DNA from 4 places in the Bacillus sp. ISL-75 genome. Region 1 is predicted to be linked to each of the others. Evidence: riboswitches for the same ligand, from Rfam matches in the RefSeq annotation. Region 1 holds a riboswitch; each other region holds the start of a gene.
The links. A riboswitch is a leader RNA that binds a small molecule or an ion and turns the genes downstream of it on or off. The one in region 1 is predicted to bind S-adenosylmethionine.
Positions count from the first base shown of each region.

Region 2: linked by a shared signal. The riboswitch ahead of J7E63_RS11685 (homoserine dehydrogenase) and the one ahead of mtnW (2,3-diketo-5-methylthiopentyl-1-phosphate enolase) in region 1 are both predicted to bind S-adenosylmethionine.
Region 3: linked by a shared signal. The riboswitch ahead of J7E63_RS18730 (methionine biosynthesis PLP-dependent protein) and the one ahead of mtnW (2,3-diketo-5-methylthiopentyl-1-phosphate enolase) in region 1 are both predicted to bind S-adenosylmethionine.
Region 4: linked by a shared signal. The riboswitch ahead of mmuP (S-methylmethionine permease) and the one ahead of mtnW (2,3-diketo-5-methylthiopentyl-1-phosphate enolase) in region 1 are both predicted to bind S-adenosylmethionine.

Region 1 covers NZ_JAGGQX010000052.1:173,529-181,539, reverse strand. Annotated here, with positions in the region: gene J7E63_RS21095 (electron transfer flavoprotein subunit alpha/FixB family protein) at 1-917, opposite strand, end outside; gene J7E63_RS21090 (electron transfer flavoprotein subunit beta/FixA family protein) at 951-1,775, opposite strand; gene J7E63_RS21085 (ZIP family metal transporter) at 2,170-2,904, shown strand; gene J7E63_RS21080 (aspartyl-phosphate phosphatase Spo0E family protein) at 2,964-3,206, opposite strand; gene J7E63_RS21075 (1,2-dihydroxy-3-keto-5-methylthiopentene dioxygenase) at 3,478-4,011, opposite strand; gene J7E63_RS21070 (methylthioribulose 1-phosphate dehydratase) at 4,042-4,671, opposite strand; gene J7E63_RS21065 (2-hydroxy-3-keto-5-methylthiopentenyl-1-phosphate phosphatase) at 4,665-5,339, opposite strand; gene mtnW (2,3-diketo-5-methylthiopentyl-1-phosphate enolase) at 5,336-6,547, opposite strand; SAM riboswitch class I at 6,620-6,728, opposite strand; gene J7E63_RS21055 (pyridoxal phosphate-dependent aminotransferase) at 6,813-7,988, opposite strand.
Region 2 covers NZ_JAGGQX010000025.1:64,094-72,104, reverse strand. Annotated here, with positions in the region: gene mutY (A/G-specific adenine glycosylase) at 1-14, opposite strand, end outside; gene J7E63_RS11730 (metal-dependent hydrolase) at 139-1,119, shown strand; gene J7E63_RS11725 (YfhJ family protein) at 1,147-1,416, opposite strand; gene J7E63_RS11720 (small, acid-soluble spore protein K) at 1,544-1,720, shown strand; gene J7E63_RS11715 (YfhH family protein) at 1,778-2,104, opposite strand; gene J7E63_RS11710 (SDR family NAD(P)-dependent oxidoreductase) at 2,191-2,868, shown strand; gene recX (recombination regulator RecX) at 2,877-3,692, opposite strand; gene J7E63_RS11700 (TIGR01777 family oxidoreductase) at 3,769-4,677, shown strand; gene J7E63_RS11695 (YfhE family protein) at 4,798-4,932, shown strand; gene J7E63_RS11690 (YfhD family protein) at 5,073-5,261, shown strand; gene J7E63_RS11685 (homoserine dehydrogenase) at 5,320-6,555, opposite strand; SAM riboswitch class I at 6,657-6,768, opposite strand; gene argH (argininosuccinate lyase) at 6,948-8,011, opposite strand, start outside.
Region 3 covers NZ_JAGGQX010000046.1:37,413-45,423, forward strand. Annotated here, with positions in the region: gene J7E63_RS18705 (CpsD/CapB family tyrosine-protein kinase) at 1-112, opposite strand, end outside; gene J7E63_RS18710 (YveK family protein) at 105-848, opposite strand; gene J7E63_RS18715 (glycoside hydrolase family 55 protein) at 1,011-2,006, opposite strand; gene J7E63_RS18720 (NAD-dependent epimerase/dehydratase family protein) at 2,103-3,086, opposite strand; gene J7E63_RS18725 (helix-turn-helix domain-containing protein) at 3,123-3,461, opposite strand; SAM riboswitch class I at 3,669-3,783, shown strand; gene J7E63_RS18730 (methionine biosynthesis PLP-dependent protein) at 3,877-4,989, shown strand; gene metC (cystathionine beta-lyase) at 4,989-6,182, shown strand; gene J7E63_RS18740 (bifunctional homocysteine S-methyltransferase/methylenetetrahydrofolate reductase) at 6,179-8,011, shown strand, end outside.
Region 4 covers NZ_JAGGQX010000012.1:27,004-35,014, reverse strand. Annotated here, with positions in the region: gene J7E63_RS05445 (bifunctional 4-hydroxy-2-oxoglutarate aldolase/2-dehydro-3-deoxy-phosphogluconate aldolase) at 1-537, opposite strand, end outside; gene J7E63_RS05440 (sugar kinase) at 563-1,516, opposite strand; gene J7E63_RS05435 (IclR family transcriptional regulator) at 1,533-2,282, opposite strand; gene J7E63_RS05430 (LCP family protein) at 2,901-3,842, shown strand; SAM riboswitch class I at 4,095-4,199, shown strand; gene mmuP (S-methylmethionine permease) at 4,283-5,692, shown strand; gene mmuM (homocysteine S-methyltransferase) at 5,667-6,614, shown strand; gene J7E63_RS05415 (Ig-like domain-containing protein) at 6,662-8,011, opposite strand, start outside.

The DNA.
Region 1 (8,011 bases):
ATTGGTGCATTTGGATCTTTGTTTATTGCGATAATTAAATCTGAATTTTTCATGCCGACAACGTGCTGAATTGCACCAGAAAGTGCAATAGCAAAATAAATTTTAGGTGTAACTGTTTCACCAGTTTGGCCAATTTGAAGATGGTGTGGCAGCCAGCCTGCTTCCACCACATCACGAGTACCTCCAACAGTCGCTCCAATCGTTTCCGCAAATTCATATAGGAGCTGGAAATTTTGCATATCTCCCATTCCTTTTCCTCCACAGACGATTACATGTGCATCAGCCAAATTGGCCTTTTTTGTTACGTCATTCACAATTTGTAACACTTTTGTACGCATGTCTTCTTCTTGCAGTGATATTTTTTCTTCAATAATCTTACCTGTTCTTCCTGATACCGGTTCTAGTGCCTTCATTACCTTTGGCCTTACTGTTGCCATTTGCGGGCGATGTTTTTTACATAGGATTGTGGCCATGATATTACCGCCAAAGGCAGGTCTGCTTGCTTCTAGTAATCTATTATCAACATCCACATCAAGCATTGTAGTATCCGCAGTTAATCCTGTGTTTAAATCTGTTGCTACGGCACTAGCTAAATCTTTACCGTTTGGTGTTGCGCCATAAAGGATAATTTCTGGCTTATATTTTTCAGCGAGGAGCATTACGCCCTTCATATATGATTCAGTACGGTAATTCTTCAATACAGGGTGGTCGACCATGTATACGATATCTGCACCATAAGAAATAATTTTATTTGCTAAAGGTTTTACTTCATTGCCTAGTAAAAAGCCCGCTAAAGGAACTTGTAATTTATCCGCTAGCTTCCTTCCAGCACCAAGTAATTCTAGAGAAACGCCTTCTACTTTACCATCTTTTTGTTCGATGAATACCCAGACTCCCCGATAATCGTCTAGATTCATGTATATTCCCCCCATGACAAAAGATAATCGTTATTATTTAGATGATTGGATTGTTAACAGGTCCTTTTTCTCCATCAACAACGCCATTAGCTGGTTAACCTGTTCATCACTAGTACCCTCTAGTCTTTTCCCGCCTTCTGGACGTGGTGGCGTAAACATTTTTCCAACAATGGTTGGTGAACCCTTTAGTCCTAGTTGCGTGCGTTCTACATTTTCAAAGTCACTTACTGCCCAAATAATTGGTTCGTACCTTGCCGCTTTAATCATGTTCGGCATTGGCGAATAGTCGATGTCATTAATTTCTTTTTCAACCGTCAATAAACATGGAAGATTGGATTGAATCAATTCATAGCCATTGGTTAATTTCCGTTTAATAAGAACGGTGTTTTCTTTCTCATTGACTTCAGACACTTCAATTACATTAGTTATTGGCGGGATATCCATTCTTCTTGCAATACCAGGTCCAACTTGTCCTGTATCACCATCAATCGCGTGCTTCCCACAAATAATCATGTCAACTGGGTGTTCCTTATTGATTTTTTCTAAAGCTTTCGAAAGCGCATAACTAGTTGCCAGTGTATCTGCCCCTGCAAAGGCACGGTCAGAAATTAAATATCCTTTATCAGCACCTATTTCCACACTTTTCTTGATAATAGCAGTCGCTTGCGGTGGTCCCATTGATAAGACGGAAATGGTACCCCCTGTTTTTTCCCTAATTTTTACGGCCTCCTGAACTGCATGGGCATCGTAAGGGTTCAAGATGGCTGGTGCACTGCGACGGTCGAGTGTGTTGGTTTTAGGATTAATTTTAATAATTTTTGTATCTGGTACTTGTTTGACACATACGACAATATGCATGTAGGACTTTCCCTCCTCCATATGATCTGAGATTATTGAAAGCGTTTGCTTCCTATGGTTTAAAAATGCTTTTATTTACGATATATGAATCGCAACACAAGCATAGTACCAAACAGTGATAGTTTTCTTTTTTTCTTTCTCGATTTAACCTAAAACTAGTGATCATTTAATATTCTTAAAAATCTTATGCAGTAGCTAAGTAGTAGTTTGTAAAAGTTGAAGTTATTACAGTTTGTGGTAAGATATGTAGTTAATCGTGATGTGAATATTAGATAAAGTAGTACTAATATAACTATAAGAAATATTAAGATATAAACAATGATAAAAATCACAGCTACTGTCTAATATTGTAGATATTTGATTTGGATTAATTGGACAAGAAAGGAGATGTGTGATGACTGAAGTTATTTTTGGAAGTGTTCTTTCGGCGTTATCTACGGGGGCAGGGGCACTAATTATACTATTTATTCCTCATTCCATTACACATCGCTGGAAGGATGTTTTATTAGCATTTAGTGCAGGAATTATGATGGCAGCTGCTACGATTGGGTTGATCCCTGAGGCATTAAGAACAGGAGGCTTTGGTTCACTTTTTGCAGGAATTTGTTTAGGAGTATGGGTGCTGACTCTTTTGGAAAAAAATATCCCTCATATTGACTTACAGCATAACAAAAAGGGAATTCAATTTGATGAGAAGGCGTTGTTAATTATATCTGCAATTACACTGCATAATATTCCTGAGGGAATGTCAGTTGGCGTAAGCTATGCATCCGAACAGGGGGATACTGGAAATTTAATTGCTTTAGCGATTGGGTTTCAAAATGCGCCGGAAGGCCTACTTGTTGCATTATTTTTAATCAATCAGCAAATTAGTAAACTGAAGGCCTTCATTATTGCAACTTTAACTGGATCCATTGAAATCATTACTTCCTTATTAGGGTATTTTTTAACCTCATTTGTTCAAGGGCTTGTCCCCTATGGTCTTTCATTTGCTGCTGGTGCCATGTTATTTATTATTTATAAAGAATTAATTCCTGAAAGCCATGGAGACGGAAACGAGCGAGTATCCACCTATGCGTTTATCTTGGGGTTGCTTGTCATGGTGTACATTATTGATATTTTTTCATAAGTAATTATTTTACTAATCGGTTGAACAAAAAAAAATATCACTCTCTTACTTAATTATCATTAGACTAAAACTTTCGGCCAAATCATGATCATTTGTTTAAAGGCAAATTTAATTTCTTCATTTGGCCTGGAGATTTGGTCCATTACTTTTTGATACTCATTTATTAATTCATCTAGCTCTTGGCTATATTTTATTGTCATCTCATTGGTAAATCCCCTTGTATTGGCGCTATTTATCATTAATTCCCTTTTAGCCTTTATCTCTTCAATCATTTCATTATGGGTATCACTATACTCGCACACAATTATCCCCCTACCTCTTACTCTATTACTGTAAACAACGAAAAATTAGACTACTTGATGAATTATGACAAGAATTTATATAAAAGTAAACACAATCGCAAAAGTAGACAAAACATTCTATTTCTTTCGTTTTTCGACAAATTCTTCAAATAAATTCTTGTTTTTACGACAAAATTCTTCTAAGTTGCAAGCGTTTTATTCTATTTCAACATACTTTTAGACACAATAAAAAAACTGGCATGCACCTATCTGCAGCCAGTTTTAGTATCTGTTATTGATTTACTTCTTCTTTACCGTAAATAGGTACCCATCCCTCGGTGGTAACAAAAATCCTTACAGCAACCACTTTCCGATCTTCTTCAAGGGTAAAATAGTGCCTTGTATTTTCTGGTACAGAAATCAAGTCTCCTGGATTGAGATGTACTTCAAAGAACTCACCATCTTTACCTTGGATGACAAAGACACCGTGGCCGCTGACTATGAAACGAACTTCATCATCTGTATGATGATGCTCATTTTTAAAGTTTGTCAGTAATACATCCAAATTTGGAGTATTTTCTGATAAAGAAATGACATCTTGCGCTTTGTAGCCACGTCTAGCAGAAATATCTGCGATTTCGCCTTCAAATGCAGCTAGAATTTCTTCCTTTTCTTTATCGCTTAAAAGATACTTTTCTACGAGTTCAGCGGGAAGCTTGCTAATATCCCAATTTTCATAAATAACTTCCTGCGACTCCAGAAAGCTTGCAACCTCATCTTGTTCATGAATTTGCTCTTCCCTGGTTTGAAAAGTAATATATGCCATTCTTCATCATCCTCTCATTTTTAATATTTTTTACACTACCTTAAATAATTGATATGGTTTATGCTCTAGTAAACGTAATTGGTAGCGGAATAAAAACTCTGAGGCTTCAAGGATTTTTTTAGCCTCAAAGGCAGTTCTCCCCCATACCGTTATCCCATGGTTGCGAATCAAGATAGCTCCAGTATCTCCTGAAACATATTCAGAAAACTTATTGGCAAGTGTCGGGATATGGGCAAAATTGTGAATAATTGGTATTGTTAAGACTGCGTCCTCTTCCCACTTATCAAAAGCCTTGATCAACTCTTGCCCTTTAAATGTAACCTCACCATTATCACCATAAACTTCTGAGATCACATTATTATCAATCGTATGCACATGGAGACTGCAGCCAGCATTGGTTCGACGATAAATTTCGACATGAAGAAGTGTCTCTGCTGAAGGCTTTAAATGTGTTTCTTCAACTGCACGGCCAAATTCATCAACGAGTAAAAAATCTTCATCTGTTCGCTTCCGTTTATCCTTTCCACTTGCTGTTACTAAAAATTGAAGCGGATGATTACTTACTTTAATCGCCAAGTTACCGCTCGTACCCATAAACCAATCACGCTCAGCTAACTCATCCTTTACATCGGCTAATTCGTTCCATCTTTCATTTAGCATGTTAGTTCATCCACCTCAATTCTTTTTTTAATTTCCTCGATACAATCAAAAAAAGAAGTAAATCCTTGATGATTGATGCCCCATTCCACACATTTTTCCTGAAGTAAATCTCTTGCAAACACAAAGTCCGCATGTTTTGCTGCCTCGAGATCGGTTACCGAATCTCCAATAACAATTTTGAAACGGTTTTCCTGAGTGTTTAATTTACGAATAATACTTGGTTTACAACATCCGCAATCATTGTTACATAATGAATCACATTCATTCGGCCATAGAATTTTTATTCTCTCGTCTGTAAAATCCGATTCATTGCAATAAACTCCATCAAATGGACCATATTTCTCCAAGATTGGATAAACAAAGAAGTCAATACCGCCACTAACAATATAGAATGGAATACCTTTTGCACGCGCAAATTCAACAAACTCTCCAAATCCTGGACGAATCTTTGCATTTTCAATCGCAAATTCAGTCAGTTCATCCTTTAACCTACTTGGTAATAAAGAGAATAGTTTCCCAACTCCCTCATTGATCGAAATCTCACGTGAGAGGATTTGATCTTTGATCCGTTCCCACCCTTGAGGAGCAAACTTTTCCATCATGCTAATGATGTTATCACTTTCAGTTACCGTTCCGTCAAAATCACAAAAAATCACTGGTTTTGTCATAAGGTCACCTCTGCATTACCCCATAGTTTTAGTGCCGTATGGAGCTCAGGATGCTGTTTTGCACCTTCAGCTAATAACTTTCCTTTAAGATTGGTATCAATCGCTTGACGGAACGCAAGACCCCCTCCGCGTGCACCTTCTGGATGGCCATGGACCCCTCCGCCTGCATTAATGACAGAATCATTACCGAAGTCACGAATTAATAAAGGAACCAAGCCTGGATGAATTCCCGCTGATGGAACTGGGAATGACTTTTTAAAGACATCTTCTACGGTTAACTCACTTGCAATCGACAGTGCTTTCGTCTTCTCTAACGCCACGGTTCCATATGGGGATGGGAACAACGATAAATCAGCACCAGCATAACGAAGCAACTTTCCAAGCAATAATGAATGGGATAATCCATACACTGGAGATGATGTAAAAGCACCACTTACTGCAGGATGTGCCATTAGCGGTAAGGCAATTTCATCGTCTTCTCTTAATTCCTGCAGGACGTCTATGCCATAGGAAAACACATTAAACAGTAAGAGGTCCGCTCCAAGCTCTGCAGCCTTCCTTGCTTTTTCCTTCAGCTGCGATGTTCTACCCGTTAGGTTAACTGCATACAAAGTTCGATGTCCTGTTTGGTCAAATACTTCTTGCAATGCCTTTTTTCCTTCGACAATTCTTTTTTCAAACGGTGTCAGCTCATTTTCAAAAAGGATTTCATCATCCTTCACAAAATCTACACCACCAAGGGCTTGTTGCTTTAATTGCTCAACTAAAAATCCGAGATCTTTACCGAGCACTCCTTTAAAGATACTCATTAAAAGCGGTCTATTATAAACGTTTAATTTCTTCCGAAGACCTTCAATTCCAAACCTTGGGCCAGGGAACTGACTCTTTAATCCATCATCAAACTGTAAATCTAGTAATTTTATTTTTCCATCTAATGAAAGCTTACCGAAAACGGTTGTTAAAATAGCAGGCAGGTCATTAGAAAAATTAATCGATGGATAGGCTATACGGATTAAAGATTGGTCACCTTTTTCTACAGGTATCGTTTCAACTGATACCACACTGCCTTTATGCTTGCGTAATTGGCTTTGCTCTAGTTCAGGCAAGTTCGTCCATGAACCTACAGTTAATCCAAGTGCAATCTCTTCAGCCTTTTTGGTTGGTTTTTTTTCATCATGCAGTAAATATGTAGCAATTATTTTAGACATTCAAAAACACGTCCTTTCAAAAAACATAAAAAACCTCTTCAACAAAGAAGAGGTTAGCCGCAAACTAACATCTTCTCATCTATCAGCTTGTTGCTGCAAGAATTAGCACCGTGCCTAAAACTGGTTTAAGTCGGTTGCCGGGCTTCATCGGGCTTTTCCCTCCGCCTGCTCTTGATAAGAAAACGATTCGTATTTTTATAAAGTTTTTAATGTTGTTTAACTTTAATTTGCATTATCGCAGGAAAAATATAAAATGTCAATCAATTTAACAGAATATTTCCAAACGACTAATTCTTTCAACAGCTTCGGCTAATCGTTGTTCTGATGTTAATAACCCAACACGGACATATCCTTCTCCAAATTCTCCAAAGCCAATTCCCGGTGCAACCATAATATGTGCTTGTTCGAGTAAAATGTTAGCAAATTCCTCAGATGTTTTACCCTCAGGAACTTTGAGCCACGCGAAAAAGGAACCCTTTGGCGCGGTGACATTCCATCCCAATGAACGAAGCCCATCAATCAATACATTACGTCTTCGCTCATAAAGATCGTTTAGTTCCCGTACACAATCCTGAGGGCCCATTAAAGCCTCAGCCGCTGCCTCTTGTACAGCCCCAAATAAACTAACATAAAGATGGTCCTGTAAAAGTTCGATGCTTGAAATCACACTCTCATTCCCAACAGCAAAACCAACACGCCAGCCTGCCATATTAAAGGTTTTTGATAAAGTATATATCTCTATCCCAACCTCTTTAGCCCCTTCAATCTGCATAAAGCTTATTGGTTTTTCACCATCGAAACCAATAGCACCATAGGCAAAATCATGAACAACACAAATATCATGATCACTCGCTAGCTTAATAGTCTCATCAAAAAATTCATGAGTAGCTGTTGCTCCTGTTGGATTATTAGGATAATTGAGGAACATTAACTTTGCTTTTGATAAAACAGACTTATCCAGTTCGCAATAATCCGGTAGAAAGTTATTTTCCTCTCGTAACGGCATCGTAACCATTTCAGCTTTTGCAAGAGCAACCCCAGACCAATAATCCGGGTAACCGGGGTCAGGTACAAGGATGGTATCCCCCGGATTTAATAAGCATTGAGGAATTTCGACAAGTCCTGCTTTACCCCCAAACAAAATCGCCACTTCTTTATCCGGATCAATGGTCACTCCATATTCTCTTAAATAAAAATCAGCGGCAGCCTGTTTTAAATAACGATGTCCCTGAAAAGGAGAATATTTATGATTTAATGGATTCGCTGCTGCATCTTGAAGTTTTTTAACAATATGAGTAGGCGTTGGCTGATCAGGGTTGCCTTGCCCTAAATTAATCACATCAAACCCTTGTGAAATATATTCCCCTACTTTTTTAACAAGTGCAGCAAAAAATTGCTTCGGAAGATTAGTTAATAATTCTGATGGTGGAAATTGCTTCATTGTTCTCACCTGCTTAATTATTT
Region 2 (8,011 bases), on a different contig from region 1:
AGTTCAATTATCATAACTTTTGTTCCTCCAGATGTTGTTAACATGTATGAAAAAAGGCAATATAATAAGTATGTATTTGTTTTACGATAATTCAATTTGTTTAGTTTTACAAGAACTATATTGAAGGAGGATTTCCTTTTGGATACAGGAACTCATGTTGTCATGGGTATTGCACTTGGTGGTCTTGCTACACTTGATCCCGCAGTAATAAGTAGCCACGCGACCACGACAAGTGTTTTAATTGCAACCATTGCTGGGTCGCAAATACCTGATATTGATACCGTTTTGAAGCTAAGAAATAATGCTATATATATTCGAAATCATCGCGGGATTACCCACTCCATCCCCGCTGTAATATTGTGGCCGCTCGTACTGTTAGCCGTTATCTATCCGTTTTTTCCTGATGCCAATCTTTTTCATTTATGGGCTTGGACATTTGCAGCTGTTTTTATCCATGTATTTGTTGATATATTTAACGCCTACGGTACGCAGGCCCTAAGACCTTTTTCTACAAAATGGGTTGCTCTAGGGGTTATAAATACGTTTGACCCGATTATCTTTGGGATCCATATCATTGGAATCGTTATTTGGCTTTTAGGAGCAAATCCAGGTTATACCTTTTTGATAATGTATGCAGTCATTATAGCTTACTATCTCGCTCGTTTTAGGGCGAAAAAAAGGGTATTGGTTGAGGTAAAAAGAATAATTCCCGATGCAACAGAAATAATTATTGCACCAACCATGAGGTTTCATCAATGGAGAATTGCTGCCATGAACAAGAAACAATTTTTTGTGGGAAAAGCAGTAAATAAAAAAGTTGAAATCTTAGACCATTTTAATCGAATACCCGTTCCGAAAACACCCGTAATCGAGGCAGCAAAAAAGGATAAAAACCTTTCAGCATTTTTATCCTTTTCACCAGTCTATCGCTGGGAAGTCGATGAATTTATTGATTTTTACGAAGTTCGCTTCATTGATTTACGCTATCGGAGCAATGGACATTATCCGTTTGTGGCCGTTGTTCAATTAGATTGTAACTTAAATCCAATTAGCTCCTATACGGGGTGGGTGTTTAGTGAGAAGAAATTACGAAAGAAATTAAGTATAATTCCAAGTTAAAAAGCGGTGACTTTGTCACTCGCTTTTTTAGTTTAAGCTATTTTTATCCTGATTTAAATAATCCTTGTATTTGGGGTTAGTAGCTGCAAATTCATGCAGTTTATCACCGTAGTTTTCTATCCATTGTTTGACAATTCTTTCTGCTACTTCACTGCCCATATATTCCCTGCCTGCTTTTGCATAAGTGGTTTCAAAATCATCCCAAAGAAGTTCAACCCATGTTCGTGCTTGGTTAGACGAGAGTTTGTCGTTTTTAGCTAATAGCAGTTTTGTTAATCTTTCATGATAATCGTTCATATCTCCACCTCATTGCCAATTTCTTTTAACATAACCTATTTTAAAAAAGCAGATACTATCTTTACGTGGTAAGCATTGAGAATGCTTTGCTTTTCACGTGTTCTCATTCCCTTAATGGAGGTACAGCATGAGAAATAAAGCAACTAATTTCCCAAATCAAAATAATAACAAGCTCGAGGGAGAGCCAAGAGCAAAAGCAGAATATGCTTCAACAAGAGCAGATGGCACGATTAATACCCATCCACAGGAGCGGATGCGTGCTTCAGGAGAGCGCGATGATGAGTCGCCACAGGTTTATAAATAAACCTTTCTATCTGTAAAAACTAGACAAGCCAGAGGTCTTATTCTCTGGTTTGTCCAATTATTTTTTTGGCTGATTCAATAATGAGATTGGCAACGCTTCTTCTTTTCCCTCTCCTGCAAGTCGATAACCCCAAGCAAACACACCATTCATATAATCAATTTTAAAATATTGTCCTGGGTCCCCGTCTATTTCATAAATTTCTCCAGGTTTAAACGAATGAGGGTCAATCAGGTATGCTCTGGCCATTTGAACCTTTCGTTCAAGCACGGCAAACTCATTGACCATTCCCATTTGTTCTGCTTTTCTGGCTTGTTCTTGGAGCATGCCAATTTCTTGTCTTAATTCATGTTCTGACATGGTACTGTAGCGTTTCTCTTGTTGCATTTGAATTCACTCCCCTTATAACTTCATTTTAGTATATTATAATATAATAAATAAAGGATGAACTAATATACAAAGGAGATTTTAGAATGAAAACGATCATTATTACTGGGGCAGGCTCTGGTTTAGGAAAAGAATTAGCGCATCTCTTTTCGCAAAAGGGCTATCACCTTTTGTTAACAGGGCGGACATTTGATAAATTAACAACTACAAAAGAAGAAATTGAAGCAAGTGGAGGAAGTGCTGATATCCTTCCTATAGATATTGGAAATGCGAAAGATGTTTCGAAAAAAGCTGAAGAAATTAGTCATACATATAATATATACGGATTAGTTAATAATGCTGGAGTTGGGCATTTCGGTCCATTTGTGGAAATGGATGAACATCACATAACAGAAATGATCAATACAAATGTTTCAGGAACTATTTTAATGACCAAAGCAATTTTACCTCAACTGCTAAAGACTTCAGACGGACGCATTTTGAATATAATTTCAACAGCTGGCTTGCGTGGAAAAGTGAATGAAGCGGTTTATGTGGCTAGTAAATTTGCAATTAGAGGCTTTACAGAGAGTCTGCAGAAAGAATACGAAGGGAGTGGGATTAAATTTAATGCGGTGTATATGGGAGGAATGGACACACCGTTTTGGGATAATAGTGACCATGTCAAAGATACCTCCCGTTTCCGCTCACCAAGGGAAGTTGCCGAAATGATTATCGAACAAATGAATCAAGATTCCATTATTATCGAAAGTAAAAAATCATGATGCTTTTGTCATGATTTTTTACTTTCTGATAAGTATGATTCGATGAGCTCTATCGGGAACCCTTTTCGATATAATGCTTGTTTCATCTTTTGTTCATATTCAAAGCCACTGTATTGACTAAATTTCCGATGGGCCTTCTCACCTTGGAATCTGATTGCCTCCATTTCCTCATCCATCTCGTTGTTCATCCCGACATCATTAACAGCAATATTAATGACTTCATATGGATAACCTTTTCTAAGGAGCAGATTCTCAAGTTTCTGTTTTTGAATTTTTAATGATTCCTTTGTATTCTTTTCGTAAAACTTTGAGCTTATTTTGGTTGCTTTTTCAATCTGTTGCTCGAGAGGATATTCCTTTAGTGCATGGTTGAGAATTCCTTCTACTATTCCCTTTTCCTTTAATTCCATTTTTATTACATTGGGACCTTTATCAGTAGTATTGGCTTGGGTTCGTACATAGGCCAACGCGAATTCCTCGTCATTTATGTATTTCTGGGCAGTTAATCTATGAAGAATTTCATTGATGACAGGTTCATCTATTTCCTTTAATACAAGATAATCTTTTATTTCTTTTTCCGATCTCATTCTTCTGGCTAAGTAATGAATGGCTTTGTTGTATGCTTTGCGAATGTCGTCTTGATACTGAATTTCTACGAAGGAAAAATCATCAAGCTCCATTCCTTTTTTTAATTGAAATTTGATTAGAACATCACTGTCGACACTAAAGGCAAATTCCTCACCCTTACCCTTACCGTAATCCATAAAAATATTGAATCGATCCTGAGTTTTCTGTTGTGTGGTGATCTTTGTTATAATGGCCACGTTATTCACCTCATCAATACTTTACCATATTCCTCATTATCTATTGTAAGATTAAACGTAAAAGGGGGCGAAAAAAATGAAAATAACGATTGCAGGCGGAACAGGCTTTGTAGGGCAAGCACTTACCAAACACCTGTTGAAAAATAATCATGAGATAATTATTTTATCAAGAAAATCGATTGAGACAAATCGTAGTGATGGAATTCGATACGTCGAGTGGCTAAGTGATATTTCAAGCCCCATTCATGAACTCCAAGATACTGATATTTTTATCAACCTTGCAGGCGAATCGATTAATAGTGGACGTTGGACGGTAAAAAGAAAAGAAAAGATTCTAAACAGTCGCTTAGAGTCTGTTCATGCACTGCTAGCCATTATAAATAAATTAGACACCAAACCAAAGGCACTGATCAATGCAAGTGCAATTGGGATTTATGGAACATCCTTTGATAAAACTTTTACTGAAGAAGATAACCATGGCTTTGGGAATGATTTCTTGGCCGACACAGTTAAGCAATGGGAAATCGAAGCTGGAAAAGCCAGCCAATTAGGGATACGTACTGTTTTTTGCAGGTTCGGAATCATCCTTGATAAACACCAAGGGGCTCTTCAAAAAATGGCAATCCCTTATAAATCATTTATCGGTGGTCCCATTGGAAATGGACGTCAGTGGATGTCATGGATTCACATTGAGGATGTGGTCCAAGGGATATCCTTTATTATCGAAAATGAAAAAATGGATGGACCCATCAATTTCACTGCACCGAAATCGGTAACGATGACTGAGTTTGGAAAAACACTTGCACGAGTATTAAACCGCCCCCACTGGCTTCCGGTCCCAAGTTTTGCACTACGTCTGCTGCTTGGTGAAATGAGTACATTGGTGGTTGATGGACAAAGGGTATTACCGAATAAGCTTTTAGAAACTGGCTATCAATTTAAGTATTCCGATTTACATTTGGCATTGAAAAATATATTTTCTTAAAAAATAGTATCATTCCTTTCTTAAAAGGTAAAAATGGAAATAAGTACATAACGTGCTTTTATTTTTTACCACATAGCTTGATGACAATTAACTAAAAAAATGTTGAAAGGAATGAGCAAAATGGCGGAAAAAAAGAAAAAAGATAAGGATCGAGGCAAATACTCATTAACCAGTATGCAGGAAGTCTCATATCAAAGAGAATTTAAAATGGCAGACCGGGCAGGCGGATACCACGACAAAAAAACGAGACTATAGTTAAACTATATCTGAGATTATATATGGACCTAATAGTTCTCCTGAAGTATTTTCCATTCATGGTTACCTTTCTAATTGTAAATGATATTAAAGGGAGCAATTCGGCTCCTGAAAGTTAACAATGAAAGGGGTTTTTAGTAATGGGTCGTATGCATAATGGAACTGGTAATAGTAACAAAAGCTCACTTCCACAAACACCTAAGAACCTAAAAATAACGGATGGAAATGATGTAGAATACTCTGCAGAATTTGCAGACCATGCAGATCTTGAGGCACTCGCACGTGCCAATGCTGCTAATCAACGTGTAAACATGAAAAGAAATAAATGATTTAGGCCAAAAAGAAGAAGCAGGACATCCTGCTTCTTTTTATATATTAAAACTTATCTCAGCGCGCTAACTCTACTGCCTTTTTTGATATGGTCGATTCGTACTCTCCTAGGATTGGATAATACCGTAGTGACTTTTGTTGTTTAACTAAATATTCTACTTCCTCTTTCGCACCCTGGATTACTATTATTTCATCAGAGACTTCTTCAATCCATGTAAGCGCAGGCGAGATATAATCAATTAAAGGCCCTTGAACTAACCAATACTCTTTTAATAGACCATTATTCTCTTCCACAGAAACCGCAGAAGATCTCTGAGCCCTTCTACTGATCGTTTGATTTTGACAGACATAGACTAAATCTTCAATTACAGCACTTGCAGTTGGAAACATCCCCGCTCCTGGTCCCTGTAAAGTGATACTCCCAACAATATCTGAGTGAACATTTACAGCGTTTTCTACCCCTTCAATAGAATAAAATGGATGTGTTTTCCCAACAAGAACCGGTCTAACGGTTGCATTAATTTGATCACCTATCATATGAATACTTGCAATATGTTTAAACCTTAACCCAAGCTTTTCAGTCGCTTCAATTAATTCACTCGTGATCGAAGTAATCCCTTCACGTTCAACATCCTGCCAATTTGGTTCTTTCCCAAAAGCAATTCTGCTGAGAATCATTGTTTTATAAAAAGCATCAAAGCCCTCCACATCGTTGGTTGGATCCACTTCAGCATACCCCTTCTCTTGCGCTAAAATAAGAGCATCAGCAAATGACTGCTTCTTCTCGCGCATTTCCGTTAGGATAAAATTCGATGTCCCATTAAGAATTCCTTGGATGTGACGAACTCGGTTAACATTTAATAACTGCCTTAAGGTTTGAATAACCGGAATACCACCCGCAACTGTGGCTTCGTAACCCACCGAAACATTATAATTCTCGGCTAACTCGAGCAACTCATTCCCGTGGTGTGCAAACATTTCTTTATTCGCTGTGATTATGTGGCAACCACTTTTTATAGCTTGTTTTAAAAAAGTAAAGGGGGGTTCTTTGTCGACGATTGCTTCGACAACAACATCAAGCTGCGGAAGACTTAAAATTTCATTGAAATCTGAGGTGATTAGTACATCGTTATTAATATTTCTCTTTTTCTGCTTATTTTTAATTAGTATGGCTGCAACTTCCACTTTTCTCCCTAACACTCTCTCAAGCTCTTCCGCATGAGATTGAATTGTTCTATAAACGCCTTCCCCAACTGTACCAAAGCCTAGAATTGCCACTTTAATGACAGACATGCTCTCCACCCCTTAAATAATATTAGACATGACTAATAGGTTTTTTTTATATCATATAAATAAGAAAAAACCCTCTTCATAAGAAGAGGGTAGATTTCCTCCTCTTATCTGTCAGGTTAAAAATAACCTGCAGGAATTAGCACCTTTTCAAGAATTACCTTGATGGTTGCCGGGCTTCATCGGGCCTAGTCCCTCCGCCGCTCTGGATAAGAGTTTTATTTAGTTAGTTTTTCATTTAACTTCCAAGTTATAAAGAGAATTCTAGTTGATTCCAAGGTAGTTGTCAATATTATTTGAAATTTCTTTTTATTGGAGTGAAGAAACGTGTAGATATATCTAATTACCCCCCAAAAAATAAGCCCACCATATGGCGGGCTAGAAAAAATTCATATTTATCTGTGCAGTTTTCCTTCAGCAAGCTTGATTTGCTTTTCCACTTGCTCTGGAGCCGTTCCCCCAAAGCTATTTCGCACACCAACAACATGCTCAGGAGCCAATACAACATAAATATCTTCCTCAAATAATGGACTAAAGCCCTGATATTCTTCGAAGCTCAGATCTAGCAAAAATTTGTTAGACTGAATCGCATATAAAACAATTTTTCCGATAACTTCATGCGCATCACGGAAGGGCAGACCTTTTCTTACCAAATAATCAGCAATATCTGTGGCATTAGAAAAGTCATTGTTAATGGCCTTACGCATCACGTCTTTATTTACTGTCATCGTTTCAATCATCGGTGCTAATAACATTAAGGAACCTTCAAGCGTTTCAACCGTATCAAACATGCCTTCCTTATCTTCCTGTAAATCCTTGTTATATGCGAGTGGCAGACCTTTAAGAACGGTGAGCAGTCCGATTAAATTACCATATGTCCGTCCGGTTTTTCCACGTAGCAGCTCAGGTACGTCTGGATTTTTCTTTTGCGGCATAATACTTGAACCTGTGCAAAACGAATCATCCAACTCGACGAACTGAAACTCCTGGCTCGACCAAATGACAAGCTCTTCGGATAATCTGGAAATATGGGTCATGATTATTGAACCAATCGATAAAAACTCAAGGATAAAGTCGCGATCACTGACAGCATCCATACTATTAGGATAAACCGTTTCAAAACCTAACAGTTCCGCGACACGTTCACGGTTGATCGGAAACGTCGTTCCTGCCAATGCTCCTGAACCAAGAGGCAGCCAATTGATACGCTTCAAACTATCAATCAATCTCTCTTTATCACGTTCAAACATCCAAAAATAAGCCATTAAATGATGGGCAAAGGATACAGGCTGGGCACGCTGCAGGTGAGTATACCCAGGAATTAACGTTTGGACATTCTCTTTCGCCTGCTCAATTAATGCCTGCTGGACATCTTCTATTAATTTAATCAGCTCAGTTGTTTTCGTTCTTAAGTATAGGTGCATGTCGGTGGCCACCTGATCATTACGGCTTCTCCCTG
Region 3 (8,011 bases), on a different contig from region 1:
ATACTTGATCTATATTCGTACGAATCATTCGGATTTGTTCTGTACTGATTGAATCTTCATTAAGCTGAAGCCTTTGCATTATTTTTTTTGTTTCATCCCTTTTCTTATACACTGATTTGCCCCCTCTTATTATCATTTAAGACGGCTGACTGTTGCTTCCTTTTGTTTTTATTCATAAATTTTCTTTTGCTATTTTTTAAATTTATTTGTCCTAATACTGGTAAACCTACAATACCTTCAATCTCTTTTACATCTTTAATCGAATCGTCCCAATACTCTCTAAACATTGCAAGGCCAACTCCAAGGAAAATTCCAATCACTGAACCAATTGCGACGTTTAAAGACAAACTCCCAACGATCTTAATCGAAGGATCTCCATCTGTATCACTTAATAGCTTTATATCCTTAACATTAAACAGCTCATACATTTTATTGACCGATGTTTTAGCTATGGTATGTGCAAGCTTCTTAGTACTTTCCAAATCATGATCCCTTACTACTACATTGATAATTTGTGAATTTCTATTATTTTGTACAACTATCTTTTTCTCTAATTCGTCATCATTTATACTAAGCTCTTTTTTAACAGAATTTAGCACGATTGGACTCTTTATGAAATCAATTGTTGAAGCAAGCAGCATACTAAGTTCTTGTGTATCACTATAATTACCCTCTTCCTTTGTAAGTTTGCCAATTAGGATATTTTCAGTAGCTTCATAGGTTGGCTTTAATAAAAATAGGGATAAACCAACAGTCAAAAGAGATACACATATTACTGTAAGAATGATGGTTACTATTCTCTTTCTAATAATTCGAAGGAACTTTTTTAGATCTATTCTTTCGTCCATTGTGACCTCCAAAAACTAATATATTTATTACTCAGTTTTTACCATTTTAATCAGTCATGAGAGAACTGAAACATCCCGCTCCATCGTTAGCAATACATTTATCCCTCTAATTACTCTTTATAACGAACACAAAGGTGCAAATTAACAAAAAAGTGTTGGATTCTACTTTGAATTCATCGCGTCTTCTTCTGGAGTAGAATAATAATTATGTACTCCTTTATCCTTAATATAGTTTGATCCTATATTCGAATATAAACTATTTCTCATAGACTCTTTTGAAAATTCTATTATTGGATTATTGCCCTTTACTATATGTGCGTCCCATATTAAACCTTCAAATTTATTATCAGAGCCACTTACTGTTATTACTTTTTTAGTATATTTAGAGACTTGAATTTGAAGTCCATTAAAATCATTACCAGAACTTTCATTTGGAACACTCATCGAGCTATTAATGTCAATACAGCTTATACAGTCATCCAAGGTTAGATTAATAAATCGATTGCCGTTAATAAAGCTATATTTATTACTATCCTTTGGTTTTTCAGCTTCCAATTTAACACCGGTATGAAATCCTGCAATTCTAATATCAGTAAAATTAACAAAACAAATGAATTGACCTGGGCCACCAGCATAAAGATTAAGACCAGTACCCTTATGTGAACCGCTAGTGTTTACGATTGTAACATTTTTGATTTCTGTTCTATCCCATGACCAAAATTTTTGATTACCGTCTAAGTAAATAACATCTGAATCAAAGTGATCATCTATTATTTCAAAAATTCCATTTGAAATTGATGCATTTTTTTTCACATCAATTACCTGAAAGTTCCCTTCTATTATTAACCTAGTATTTTGACCAAATTCCAATTCAACACCCTCTTTTAAAACTAATCCTTTCTTTAGAATATAACTCTTATTTCCAAGTAACTTTACTTTTCCAATTTTTGTTTCCTGACTGTAATTTATTGCTTCTTGAATGGATCGTGAATCGTCTTTCAAATCATCACCGTTAGCTCCAAATTCATCCACATTCACATATTCGTTTTGGCCAGTGCCAGTCCTTGTAGCGACTTGATGCTCATTTTTAAATAAAAAAAGAAGGCCAACAATAAAAATAATGGCTGAAATATATATAGTTGTACTCCTTCTACTCATAATTCTCTCCTTACAATCCCTTAATTGATTCTTTATATAATTAATTATAGTTCATTATAATGAACAAATCAACAATATTATCCCATAAATAGGTAATTACGCTCGGGAATGTTCTGATTTTCGTAATCCATTTTGATTTTGACCGACTGCTGTTGTCCTTTTTTTACTCCGATTATTTTTAAACCAGTCATAAGTTTTCTCTAAACCAGCCTGAAAATTATGAAGTGGTTCCCACTCCAGGTCCTGTTTAATCTTTGTATTTTCCAACCTAGAAAATTTGATATCACCTTGCTTTGGCTCTTTATAGATTACTTCTTTTATATCTTCCAAATTTCCGAGAGTATAAATAAAATCGTTCACACTTGTCTCTGTATTAGTTGATAAATTATAAACCCCTTTGAGATCATATTCGACGCCGCGATAAATGGCATAGGCAACATCTTCTACATATATAAAGTCCCTAGTTTGCTCTCCGTCACCAAAGACCTGCAGGGGCTCTTGCTCTAAAACATTGTTAAGAAAAATGGAAATGACTCCACCTTCACCGACCGTTCCTTGTTTAGGACCAAAAACATTCGAAAAACGGTAACAAAGTGTTTCAACCCCAAACATTTCAGTCCACTTTTTACAGTATAGTTCCCCTACCCATTTATTGATTCCGTATAATGATAGAGGATCACATAAAGCATCTTCTTTCAATGGAATATTATCATTAAGACCATAAACGGCTGCTGAAGAAGCAAATACTACCTTTTCCACTCCATATTTGGTTGATAATTGAAGTATATTTGTCAATCCTAGGATGTTTGATTGAGAATCTAGGTATGGGTTCACCATTGATGTTCCGACATTTACTTGTGCTGCCAGATGAATAACTACATCAAATCTATTAGATTGGAATACACCCTCACACGTTTGGTCTTCTACGTTTAATTGATAAAATTTATGTTTGAACTTCACATTATCCTTATTTCCTGTAGAAAGGTTATCAATAATGTAGACTTCATCACCTTCCTTAAAAAATCTTTCAGAAACAAAGGAACCTATAAAGCCATAACCACCAGTTACAAGGACCTTCATATTTTCACCTCTATATATTTTGTCTAATTGTTATAACTATTTTTTGACTTTTTGTAGGGCGTTTCTTAACTCAATTAAGTCTTTCTCATTTATCAATCCAGATTCTAGTGCAATATTTATGAAAATATTCCAATTTTTAACATTTCCCTTACCATTATCATGTGTATCAGATTTTGCGGTATCTTGGCTTAAAAGTGTTTGTATGTCTACATCTAGTATTTTGGCTATTTTTCCCAAAATTTCAATTGAAGGGTTACTCTGGATATTTCTTTCGATTTGACTTAAGTAAGATTTTGAGATAGATGTTTTCTCAGCTAATTGAGATAAGGTAAGGTTTTTCTCTTTCCTTAATTTTTGAATTTTTTCTCCTAACATAATAGGCCTCCTAAAATAAATTTCACTCCTCTCTTAAATATCATTATAGTAAACATTTCGTTCTTTGTAAAGAACGAAGATAATCACCTAATACTTTTGGTAAGTGCTTTATTACGAACAACACTTAACCATTAACTCATTTTTAATAAAATAAATTGACACCACCGCTAAGTTGTAGTAAATTTTATAAATAATCTAAATATTACTTTCTTATCAAGAGAGGTTGAGGGAATGGCCCTGCGACACCTCAGCAACCATCAATGGATCGCCATTGAAAAGGTGCTAAGTCCTGCAAATTAGTCGTTAATTTGCAAGATAAGAAGAATGACTTTTTGGTCGTACTTACAAAAGCCTTTCTTCTTATAGAAAGGCTTTTTTATTTAATAATTTTTATACAACACAAGGAGTGGTAGTCATGTACAAAATTGATACGAAACTTGCTCAAATTGGAAATCGCAGTGAAACAACAACTGGAACCGTAAATCCGCCTGTATACTTCTCAACAGCCTTTCGTCACGAGGGAATTGGTCAATCAACTGGATTCGATTATATCCGAACAGGGAACCCAACGCGCCAGCTTCTTGAAAAAACTATTGCCGATTTAGAGAACGGCGATCAAGGATTTGCCTGCAGTTCTGGTATGGCAGCAATCTTAACCATACTTGCTTTATTTCAATCCGGTGATGAATGGCTGGTAAGTGAGGATTTATACGGCGGTACCTACCGTTTATTAGAAAAAGGCTATCAAAAATGGGGCTTGAAAAGTCAATATGTTAATACCTGTTGTCCGGAAGAGATTGAAAAGAAAATTACGCCGCAAACAAAAGCGATCTTCCTTGAGACACCAACTAATCCGCTTATGCAGGAATCAGATATTGCCGCTGTTTCAAAAATTGCCAAGGAACATGGACTATTGCTAATTGTGGACAACACTTTCTATACGCCACTGTTACAACAGCCGATTACCCTTGGTGCTGATATTGTCATCCATAGTGCGACGAAATACTTAGGTGGCCATAATGATGTTCTAGCCGGGCTTATTGTCGCTAAAGGAAAAGAGCTTTGTGAAGCATTGGCATTCCATCATAACGGTGCTGGAGCGGTCTTAAGCCCATTCGATTCTTGGTTATTAATGCGCGGTATGAAAACATTATCACTTCGAATGGAAAGACATGAAAAAAATGCTAAGAATATCGTCGAATTTCTTTCCCTGCATGATGCTGTCACAGATGTCCTCTATCCGGGACGGGGTGGAATGGTTTCCTTTAGAATCAAGGATGAAGCTTGGGTTAATCCATTTTTACAAGGCTTAAATCTAATCAGCTTTGCGGAAAGTTTAGGTGGAACGGAAAGCTTTATCACTTATCCAGCAACGCAAACCCATGCGGATATTCCTGAAGAAATCCGAATTCAATCCGGCGTCTGCAATCGTTTATTGCGTTTCTCCGTTGGACTTGAGGATTCACAAGACATAATTGAAGATTTGGAAAAAGCTTTTGCCCATGTTCAAGAAGGAGTGATTGCATAATGGCACACGAAGAATACACATTTGAAACCAGGCTCCTTCATAATAAGCACAAAATTGATCCTACAACAGGAGCGGTTAGTGTACCCATACAGCATGCATCGACCTTTCACCAATCTGATTTCGATCAGTTTGGCAAGTACGATTATGGCCGCAGTTTAAATCCGACAAGGGAAGCACTTGAGGATGTCATTGCTGAACTTGAAGGTGGGTTAAAAGGCTTTGCCTTCGCATCTGGTATGGCCGCCATTTCAACGGCATTTCTCCTGTTATCTGCAGGTGATCATATTGTCATTACGGAAGATGTCTACGGCGGTACATTTCGGATGGTCACAGAGGTCCTCACGCGGCTCGGAATTGAACATACCTTCGTCGATATGACGAATTTAAATGAAGTAAAACAAGCCATTCAGGCAAACACAAAAGCGTTTTATGTGGAAACACCTTCGAATCCGTTAATGAAAGTGACTGACATTAACGCGATTAGCAGCTTAGCTAAGGAGACGGGCGCGTTAACATTTGTCGATAACACCTTCCTTACCCCCTCCCACCAACGGCCATTGGAGTTAGGTGCCGATGTCGTGCTCCATAGCGCGACGAAATTTTTATCGGGCCATAGTGATGTTGTTGCTGGACTTGCTGTCGTCAAAGACGAAAACTTGGCGAAAAGATTAGGTTTCTTGCAAAATGGGTTTGGGGCAATTTTGGGTGTTCAAGATGCATGGCTCGTTTTAAGAGGGATCAAAACGCTGCACGTCCGACTGGAACAATCACAAAAATCGGCTATTAAACTAGCGGAATTTTTAGATGCGCATCCGCTTGTTGAAAAGGTTCATTACCCAGGGTTGGAAAGTCACCCACAATATCAAATTCAGAAAGCGCAAGCAGCTGGTCCAGGAGCGGTCTTATCGTTTGAATTGGCTAATGAAGATGCACTTCGCACCTTTCTTGCCAATGTAAAAATACCTGTATTTGCTGTCAGTCTCGGAGCGGTAGAATCGATTCTTTCCTATCCAGCAAAAATGTCCCATGCAGCCATGCCTCAAGAAGAGCGAGAGAAGCGCGGGATTACAAATAGTCTGGTTCGCTTATCAGTTGGACTTGAAAATCCTGATGATTTGATTAAGGATTTTTCACAGGCACTTGAGCAAGTTCGCGATAAACATTTGGTATTACATCAAGGAGAATCATCATGAGCTTTTTAGATAAATTAAAAAATCAAATCTTAATTGCCGATGGAGCCATGGGCACTCAATTGTATTCCTATGGAAAGGATAGTTGTTTGGAGGAACTGAATCTTTCCCAGCCCAAACACATCCAAACTATCCATAATGCCTATATAGATGCAGGTGCTGACGTGATTCAGACCAATACTTATGCGGCAAACTATTTAAAGCTGCAGAGGTATGGTTTGGAGGATTCTGTAAAGGAAATTAACAGTGCTGCAGTCTCTATTGCTAAAAAGGCAGCTACCCAAAACAATACGTACGTCCTTGGAACTATTGGTGGAAATCGAGGAATTAAGCCTGATTCCATTTCTATAGAAGAATTAAAGAGAAGCTTCCGGGAACAATTATATTGCCTCCTTCTTGAAGGAGTGGATGGCTTATTGCTTGAAACCTATTACGATTTTGAAGAGCTTGAAACCGTTCTAACGATTGCTAGAAAGGAAACAAAGCTGCCCATTATCGCGCAGGTCTCCCATCAAGAGCCCGGGTTTTTGCAGGATCGAACTCCTGTCAATGACGCCTTAAAAAGACTTGAAGGCCTGGGAGCCGATGTGGTCGGGCTTAATTGCCGTCTAGGCCCCCATCATATGCTATTAGCATTGGAACAGATTGAATTACCAGCACATGCTTTTCTATCTGCTTACCCAAATGCCAGTCTTCCAGCCTATACGGACGGAAAGTTTCATTATGAAGGAGATGCCGATTATTTCCGAAATTCAGCAAAAGCTTTCCGTAACCAAGGTGTACGGTTACTTGGCGGATGCTGCGGGACCACTCCTGACCATATTAGAGCATATGCTTCTGAACTAAAGAATAGTGTTCCAATTACTGAAAAAGTAGTAAAATTAGAGCCAAAGAAGATAATCGTTGAATCTCTTGCGCCAAAAAGGGAGTTTACTCCCCTGCAGGAACTCGTGAAAGAGAGACCATCAGTTATCGTTGAATTAGATCCACCTAGAAAACTAGATACAACAAAGTTTTTCCAAGGAGCTAAAGCCTTAAAAGAAGCGGGAATCGATTCGATTACCCTTGCTGATAATTCACTAGCAACGGTCCGAATTTCCAACGAATCGCTTGGCTATTTAGTGAAACAGGACTTAGGAATGCGGCCACTCATTCATATTGCGTGCCGTGACCGCAATATTATCGGCTTGCAATCGCATTTAATGGGTCTGCATACACTTGGGATGAATGATGTTCTTGCCATTACCGGTGATCCTGCAAGAGTTGGCGATTTTCCAGGTGCATCATCTGTTTACGATGTGTCCTCCTTTGAACTTATTCAAATGATTAAGCAGTTGAATGAAGGATTGTCTTTTTCTGGGAAAGATCTGGGGCAAAAGACAGACTTTAGCATTGCGGCAGCCTTTAATCCCAATGTCCGCTCACTGGAGAAGGCCGTGAAGAGACTTGAGAAAAAAGTTCATTATGGGGCAGATTACTTTATCTCCCAACCGGTTTTTTCAGAGGAAAAATTACTCGAAGTTTATGAACATACAAAGCATCTTGATGCACCAATCTATATTGGCTTAATGCCACTAACTAGCAGCAAGAACGCTGAGTTCCTCCATAATGAGGTACCTGGTATCAAGATTGCCGATACGATCCGCCAGCGGATGGCCCAACTGAATGATGATCCGCTTCAAGCTGCCCGAGAAGGAATTGCGATTACTAAGTCACTAATCGATGCAGCCTTAGATTTATTTAACGGTATTTATTTGATTACACCATTTTTACGTTATGAATTAACTGCTGAATTAGCGTTATATACTCGTCAGCGGGCTAGTGAAATGAGG
Region 4 (8,011 bases), on a different contig from region 1:
ACTACCAATTCCGAGTCCTGCAGCACCAGCAGCAAGATAGTCCTGGATATTATTTAAGCCCACACCGCCTGTTGGCAATAAAGGAATTTGCGGCAGTGGTCCCCCCATATCCTTGATAAACTTCGGACCTAAAGTCGTTGCCGGAAAAACTTTAATAATATCGCCGCCTTGTTCATAGCCCTCCAAAATTTCAGTCGGAGTGTAAGCAGCAGGAATACTCACCGCACCATATCTTTTGGTCATCCGAATCGTTTCAGCCTTTAACGTCGGAGATAGAATAAATTGAGCACCTGCAAGAAGGGCGCTTCGGGCAGATTCTGGATCCAAAACCGTTCCTGCACCTACGGCCATTTCTTTGCCAAATGTATCAGCGACCATCTCAATTGCAGATAGCGCTTTCGGGGAATTCATCGTGATTTCAACGACTCTTATCCCCCCTTCATATAAGGATCGAACAATGTTTAATGTATCCTCAGGTTTTGCTCCGCGTATAATAGCGATTAATTTATGATCTAAGATTTTTTGCAGTGTACTCATTAGACATTCCCTTCCTTCTTAAAAACTAACGATTGACTTCATCCCTTAAATTTGATTGAGTAAATTGTTTCAATTCAATCCTGTCCGGTAGTCCTTCTATATCACCGTTTATGGTAGCAACCATAGCACCGATTGCGCAGCCTCGTTTCACGGCCTCTCCAATAGATAGGCCATCGAGAAATCCAGAAAGTACTCCTGCAGCAAAACCATCTCCTGCTCCGACTGGATCGGCTACGTTTTTAACTGTAAAACTATCAATATATCCTTTTTCAGCTGCAGTAGAATAATAAGCTCCTTTTTCGCCAAGCTTGACGATCACGGTCTCTGCACCTAAAGCCAGTAAGGAACGAGCTGCTTTTTCACAATCCCTTGTGCCAAACAAAAATTCACATTCACCAATCCCAGGTAAGACAATGTCTGATTTCCCTGCAATTTCTAAGATGGTTGCCCTTGCTTCGTCATCTTCCCACAGCTTCCTGCGAATATTCGGGTCAAACACAACTCTCCCCCCGTTACCCTTAGCTATTTCAATCGCATAAATGATGGTCTCTCTACACGATGGACTTAGAGCGGGAGTAATTCCTGATATGTATAAGAATTTCGCCTGAGCGATATACTCCTGATCAAGATCAGCAGGAGTAAGCTGACTCGCTGCTGAATTCTTTCGGTAATAGTAAATATTAACCCGATCTTGATTGATAATTTCTTTAAAAAATACACCTGTTGGGGCATTCTCGTCCAAAGCTACTCGACTAATATCTACCCCTTCTCCGCGAACGGAAGTTAAGATTTGAGCTCCAAATTCGTCTCTCCCTAACCGGCTAATCCACCCCGCCTTATGGCCAAGTTTTGCTAGCCCAATAAGTGTATTCGTTTCTGCACCAGCTATCTTCGAGGTAAATTGATTTGAATAGCGCATTTTTCCAGGCGTATTTGGGGTTAGTAAAACCATCGTTTCCCCAATGCTTATAACATCCATGTACTCACCTTGTTTCTTATAAAATACATCCGATACTTTCAGATATTTTCTTTGATGTCCAAAGGACGCGTTCCACTACCTCTGCTTTTTGAGCTAGCATTCGTTCTTTTGGACCTGCCACACTAATAGCAGCTTGAATCCTTCGGTCCGCACCAAAAATAGGAGCTGCCACACAATATAATCCTTCTTCATTTTCTTCATCATCAATGGTGTAGCCAATTAATGAATACTGATATAGTTCTTTCTCTAACTCTTCCCTATTGGTGATGGTTTTCGCGGTGATTGATACTAAGTCAACCCGATCTAAGATGCCTTTTCTTTCCTCATCTGCCATATTCGCTAAAAAGGTTTTACCTAACCCCGTACAATAAAGCGGTTTACTGTATCCCGTTTGAGCGGTTGTTCGAATCGATCGATTGCTGTTTATTTTAGTAAGATAGACCAGATCTTCCCCTGACAGCGTTGCCATAAATACTGTTTCCTGAACACTTTGCATTAATTTTTCAAGATATGGCTTCGCTTGAAGAGAAATATCTAAGTTCTCCATAGCCATGGTGCCAATGTGAACTAACTTTGCTCCAAGCTTATATTTCTTCATGCTGTCTAAACTTAAATATCCTTGTTTTAAAAGAGTGGCAATAAGGTTCGATGTGCTGCTCTGCGGAAATGAAAGTTTTTCACTAATCTCTTTAATCAATAACCCATCAGGATTATGGGCTAGTAATTCAAATACCTGGAGAACTCGTTCAGCCGATTTTACCGACATAATCTCCCTCCTTTATTACACATCACATATATGATATCAAATCCTATATGTGATTATTACTGACACATAATAGCACCTCTCAATCTCTCCGTCAACCGGTTAATGCAACCGTTCACAAAAAATAATGACTCCACAGGTGGGTTCCTTTCGGGGACAATCGGGAGATTTGCACACAAAAAGGCACAACTAGTTATTTTTAACTAGTTATGCCCTTTATGCTCCATATCCACACCTTGATCTCCTGTTACCTGTGCACTAAAGCCTAACTGGATTAGTAACTCTACTAAATAATTTTCAAACTCCTATAATTCTATAGGGAGTATATCTAAACCTTCCAGTAATGTAGATGAGATTGAAGGCATGCTGGGAAAACAGCATGGTTTTTTATTTCTTCACCGGGGCGTGTCAGGCACGATGTAATCCGAATTTCAAAAAAATGTAACCTAATATTCAAAAAGATGTAAAGTAATTATGGGATAATGACTACTTTAAGGGTTTGTTAAAAAAGATCGAAACTCCTTCTTTTTCTGTTTAACTCTTTCAGAAACTGGAGAAGCGTCCATAATCTAATAGATACATATGAATATTGTGTAAATTAATTATTATTCAGCCTAGGTGGTGCAAAGTTTGGTACGGACGAGAAAGAAAAGAAAAAGAGTAAGATGGGGTAGATTATTTAACGCCCTTCTTCTCATAGGTATCTTTATGGTTGGTCTTTTTACTGTATTTCAGTACATAGAAGGAACTATAAAAACGCTGAACCAACCACTTAAAAAAGTGGAAGCAAAACATTCTTTTCAAGGGGAGAAAAATAAAATAGATGAAGTAAATGTTCTATTATTAGGAAGTGACTCCCGCGGAGAAAAACAAGCTCGAACTGATACGATCATGATTGCACATTATGATCAACACACTCATAAGGTGAAACTTATTTCCCTAATGCGTGATATGTATGTTTCTATACCTGGACATAAACCACAAAAATTAAATGCAGCTTATACATATGGAGGTCCAGAATTACTGAAGGAAACCATTAAAGAAAATTTCGGGCTAGATATTCATTATTATGCGATAGTCGACTTTAAAGGATTCGAAAAAGCGGTCGATCTCCTCGTTCCAAATGGAATTGAAGTAAACGTACCATATGAGATGTCTTCTGGCATAGGAATGAAGTTAGAAAAAGGAATGCAACAACTGCATGGTAAAGAGCTGTTAGGATATGTCCGTTTTCGTCATGATCGTTTAAGTGACTTCGGACGGGTACAAAGACAGCAAGAAGTGATCTCAAAATTAAAAGAAAAAGCTGTAAGTCCACATATTGTGGTGAAACTTCCTGAGCTATTAGGTCTTCTAAAAACATACATCGATACAAATATTGATACTTACACACTTTTGACGATTGGAAAAGACATTTTGACTAAGAAAAGTGGAGACATAGAAACAATTCGAATCCCTGAAGATGGCAGTTTTCAAAATAAACGTCTTGAAGAGATTGGTGAAGTATTAGAAGTGGACTTTCAGCAAAATAAAGAAGCTCTTAAAAAATTTTTAGGAGTATGAGAATTGTAACCAAAGTAAAAGTGACGAACTAGAGATTATAAAAATCTTCATAAGTTATGGATTCACGATTACAGTAGAAATTTTCACAGTTCCTGAAGGATACAAAAGCTTAAGTAACGGCGAAATTTTCACTTGAATTTATATTAGATAAGCATAATTATAATATTTTTTGCTTATAAGGTTTTAAAATTTTAAAAAACTCAGAAATATATTGACAATTATTTAATAGATTGATAAAGTTTAAAAAAATATTTCTTATCCAGAGAGGTGGAGGGACTGGCCCTATGAAACCTCAGCAACAGGTCTAATAAGACACTGTGCTAATTCCATCGGGTGTGAAGCCTTGATAGATAAGAGCTACGTTATTATTTGTCAGTAACGCACTCATTTATCTGAGTGCGTTTTTTGTTTTTTCTGGATGTAGGAAAAAGGAGACTATGATGGAGAAGAAAGGCAAGCAAAAATTTCAAAGAAAAATGCAAACACGGCATTTAGTTATGCTATCGCTCGGCGGAGTGATTGGAACAGGATTATTCTTAAGTTCGGGTTACACGATTCAACAGGCTGGCCCGTTTGGGACCATTCTTTCCTATCTGATTGGTGCACTAGTGGTTTATCTCGTCATGCTATGCTTAGGAGAGCTTTCCGTACATATGCCTGAAACTGGTGCCTTTCACAGTTATGCGACTAAATATATTGGACCAGGGACTGGGTATACAGTTGCTTGGTTGTACTGGCTAACTTGGACTGTTGCTTTAGGTTCTGAATTTACGGCTGCAGGATTATTAATGCAGCGATGGTTTCCATCCATTAATGTCTGGAATTGGAGTTTGCTGTTTGCTATTTTGGTTTTTGTCTTAAATATACTGACGGTTAAGTTTTTCGCTGAATCTGAATTCTGGTTTGCGTCTATAAAGGTAATAGCGATTGTTCTGTTTATTGTTGTAGGAGCAGCGGCAATGGTAGGTTTTCTTCCGATGACTCATTCCCAATCGGCACCGTTCTTCTCTAATTTTACAAGTGCAGGTTTATTTCCTAATGGTGCTTTTGCGATTGTCATGACAATGCTTGCGGTTAACTTTGCCTTTTCAGGAACGGAATTAATAGGAATTGCAGCGGGGGAAACAGCAAATCCGGAAAAAGCGATACCAAAGGCTATTCGTACAACATTGTGGAGATTGATTATCTTTTTTGTAGGAACGATTGTTGTATTATCTGCATTATTGCCTACTTCAGATGCAGGAGTATTAGAGAGCCCCTTTGTTGCCGTTCTTGAACAAATTGGCGTACCATATGCAGCGGATATTATGAACTTTGTCATATTAACAGCCATTCTATCTGCTGCAAACTCAGGTCTTTATGCCTCTTCAAGAATGCTTTGGTCACTAGCAGATAAGAATACGATATCACCCATTTTTGCAAAATTAACAAAACAAGGTGTTCCAATATATGCAGTCATTTTTAGCATGTTTGGCGGTGGTTTAGCTTTGTTCTCAAGTATTATTGCACCAGATACAGTGTATATCGTACTTGTATCCATCTCGGGCCTAGCTGTGGTGGTAGTTTGGATGAGTATTAGTGCTTCACAGTTTTTCTTTCGCAGACAATATATTAAAGAAGGAAATTCCGTAAAGGACTTGGTTTATCGTACACCATTCTATCCTTTGGTACCAATCGCTTCCTTTATCCTTTGTCTTGCTTCATGTATTGGAATCGCATTTGACCCCACCCAACGAATTGCCTTATATTGTGGCATTCCATTTATATTGTTTTGCTATGCAAGTTATTATGTAACCCAGAGTTTAAAGAAAAGAGGAGCAGACTATGTCCAACAAAATCAACCCTATTAAGGCTATTTTATCCGAACATTCCATTATGCTACTGGACGGAGCGTTAGCCACAGAGCTAGAGTCGCATGGGTGTAATTTGGACGATCCCCTCTGGTCTGCACGTGTATTACTAGAAAATCCAGAATTGATTTATCAGGTTCATACTGACTATTTTCGTGCTGGGGCGGACTGTGCCATAACGTCAAGCTATCAAGCAACCATTGACGGTTTTTCCAAGCGTGGTATCCAAGAGAAAGAAGCTTTAGAACTAATTAAGAAAACGGTGTTACTTGCGAGAAAAGCAAGAGATGATTTTTGGCAGGAAAATTCACAAACCAATAGACCTAAGCCATTGGTTGCCGCATCCGTTGGCCCTTATGGGGCTTACCTAGCCGATGGTTCAGAGTATGTGGGAAACTACGGTGTTACAGATGAAACATTAATAGACTTTCATCGCACAAGAATGTCAGCGTTGATTGAAGCAGGTGCTGATCTATTAGCATTTGAAACGATTCCTTCCCTGCAGGAAGCAAAGGTATTAGCTTCATTGTTGAAGGAATTTCCAGATACATATGCCTGGCTATCCTTTTCTTTGAAAAATGAGAAAGCGATAAGTGACAGTACGCCGCTGGCAGAGTGTGCGAGAGTGTTTGGTGACAACGAACAAATTGTTGCCATTGGTCTCAATTGTGCACCAGTGACAATCGTAACAGAAGCTATCAACGAGTTGCGAACAAACACCAAAAAACCGATTATTGTTTATCCGAACTCTGGTGAAACCTATAATCCAGAAACTAAAACATGGCATGGTCAAGAATTATGTAATGGGCTCGACTTTAAATCTGAAGAATGGTACCTTGCAGGGGCACGACTAATAGGAGGATGCTGCAGAACAGCACCTCATCATATTGAAGAGATTTCAAAAAAGTGGCGAACTTCTTAATTAAGGTTAATAAAAAAATGGGAAAGGAGTTCAGCTCCTTTCCCATTTTAATAAACCTTTACCGTTCTTGTTGCACTAATTAAACCTTTTGAATCCTTTGCCGTTACAAATAATTTGGTTCCAGCTTTTTGTTTTGGAATGGTTACTTTAAAGTTCCCATAGATATTTGCTTTCGATGTATAAACTTTGGTGCCGATTTTTACTGCGACAACTGCATACTTTTCGGTTTTTCCGGTAACGGAGGTTGAGTAATATCTTACAGAATTCACAACCGGTATATTCGGTGCGACTCGATTAACCGTTAAGGATCGTGCATTACTAACCTTACCAGCTACGTTTGAAGTTACTTTAATTGAAGTACCGCTGGTTTGAATCGGGATGGCCACTTTAAAATTGCCAACACTATCTGCTTTGACGCCGTAAGATTTTGTGCCAATAAGAACAGATACAACAGCATACTTTTCGGTTTTTCCTGTAACCGTTGCCGCTTTATTGTTGACTATGTTAACAACCGGGACATTCGGAGCAACCCTAGTAACCTGCATTTTCTTCGGTAAGCTGATGTTTCCTGCTGCGTCCTTCGCGGTGATGCTCAATTCCACGCCGCTGTTTTGAGTAGGTATCTTGACTGTGAACTTTCCATAAGAGTCAGCAATGCCGCTATATGATAACGTCCCTGCTTTCACGATAACGGTGGCTGCTTTTTCGGTTACCCCTGTTACTGTGGTCGATTTGTTTGTTACCGTATTAACCACCGGAATATTTGGAGCAATTCTTGTAACTGCCACCTTTTTGGACTTACTTTGGTTCTGTGCGAGATCGGTTGAAGTAACGGAAATTGCCGTTCCACTAATTTGAACCGGGATTATTATTTTAAAAATTCCATTCAGATCAGCAGTGGCGCGGTAAGTTTTACTACCTATAACGGCTTTAACAATTGCTCCGGCTTCAGTTTTCCCTGTGATTTCGACTGCTTTATTGGTAACTGGATTAACTGATGGTTCTGACGGTGGAGTTCGATCCACCACGGTTTCAATCGTAGCTCCGCTAATATTTCCGGACTTATCTATTGCGTTCACAAGTACTTCTGTATCTGCCTTTAATTTTTCAATCGTTATTGAAAAGTTACCATTTTCATCTGCTACATCCGTACCAAGTGATTCACATTTACCATCGACCATTACTTTAACGGTTGATAATGGCTCCGCTGTTCCGGTGATTTCTACTGAGCTATCAGTCACTTCATTTACGACAGGGGCTTCTGGTGATGTTTCATCCACCGGAGGAACCGTATCGACCTGTTTCTCGATATAAGCCGATGAAACATATCCAACGTAAAGTCCATCGACTGTTTTCACTGGGAACCAGACAAATTGATTTCTGCTTGTTTCAGTCTC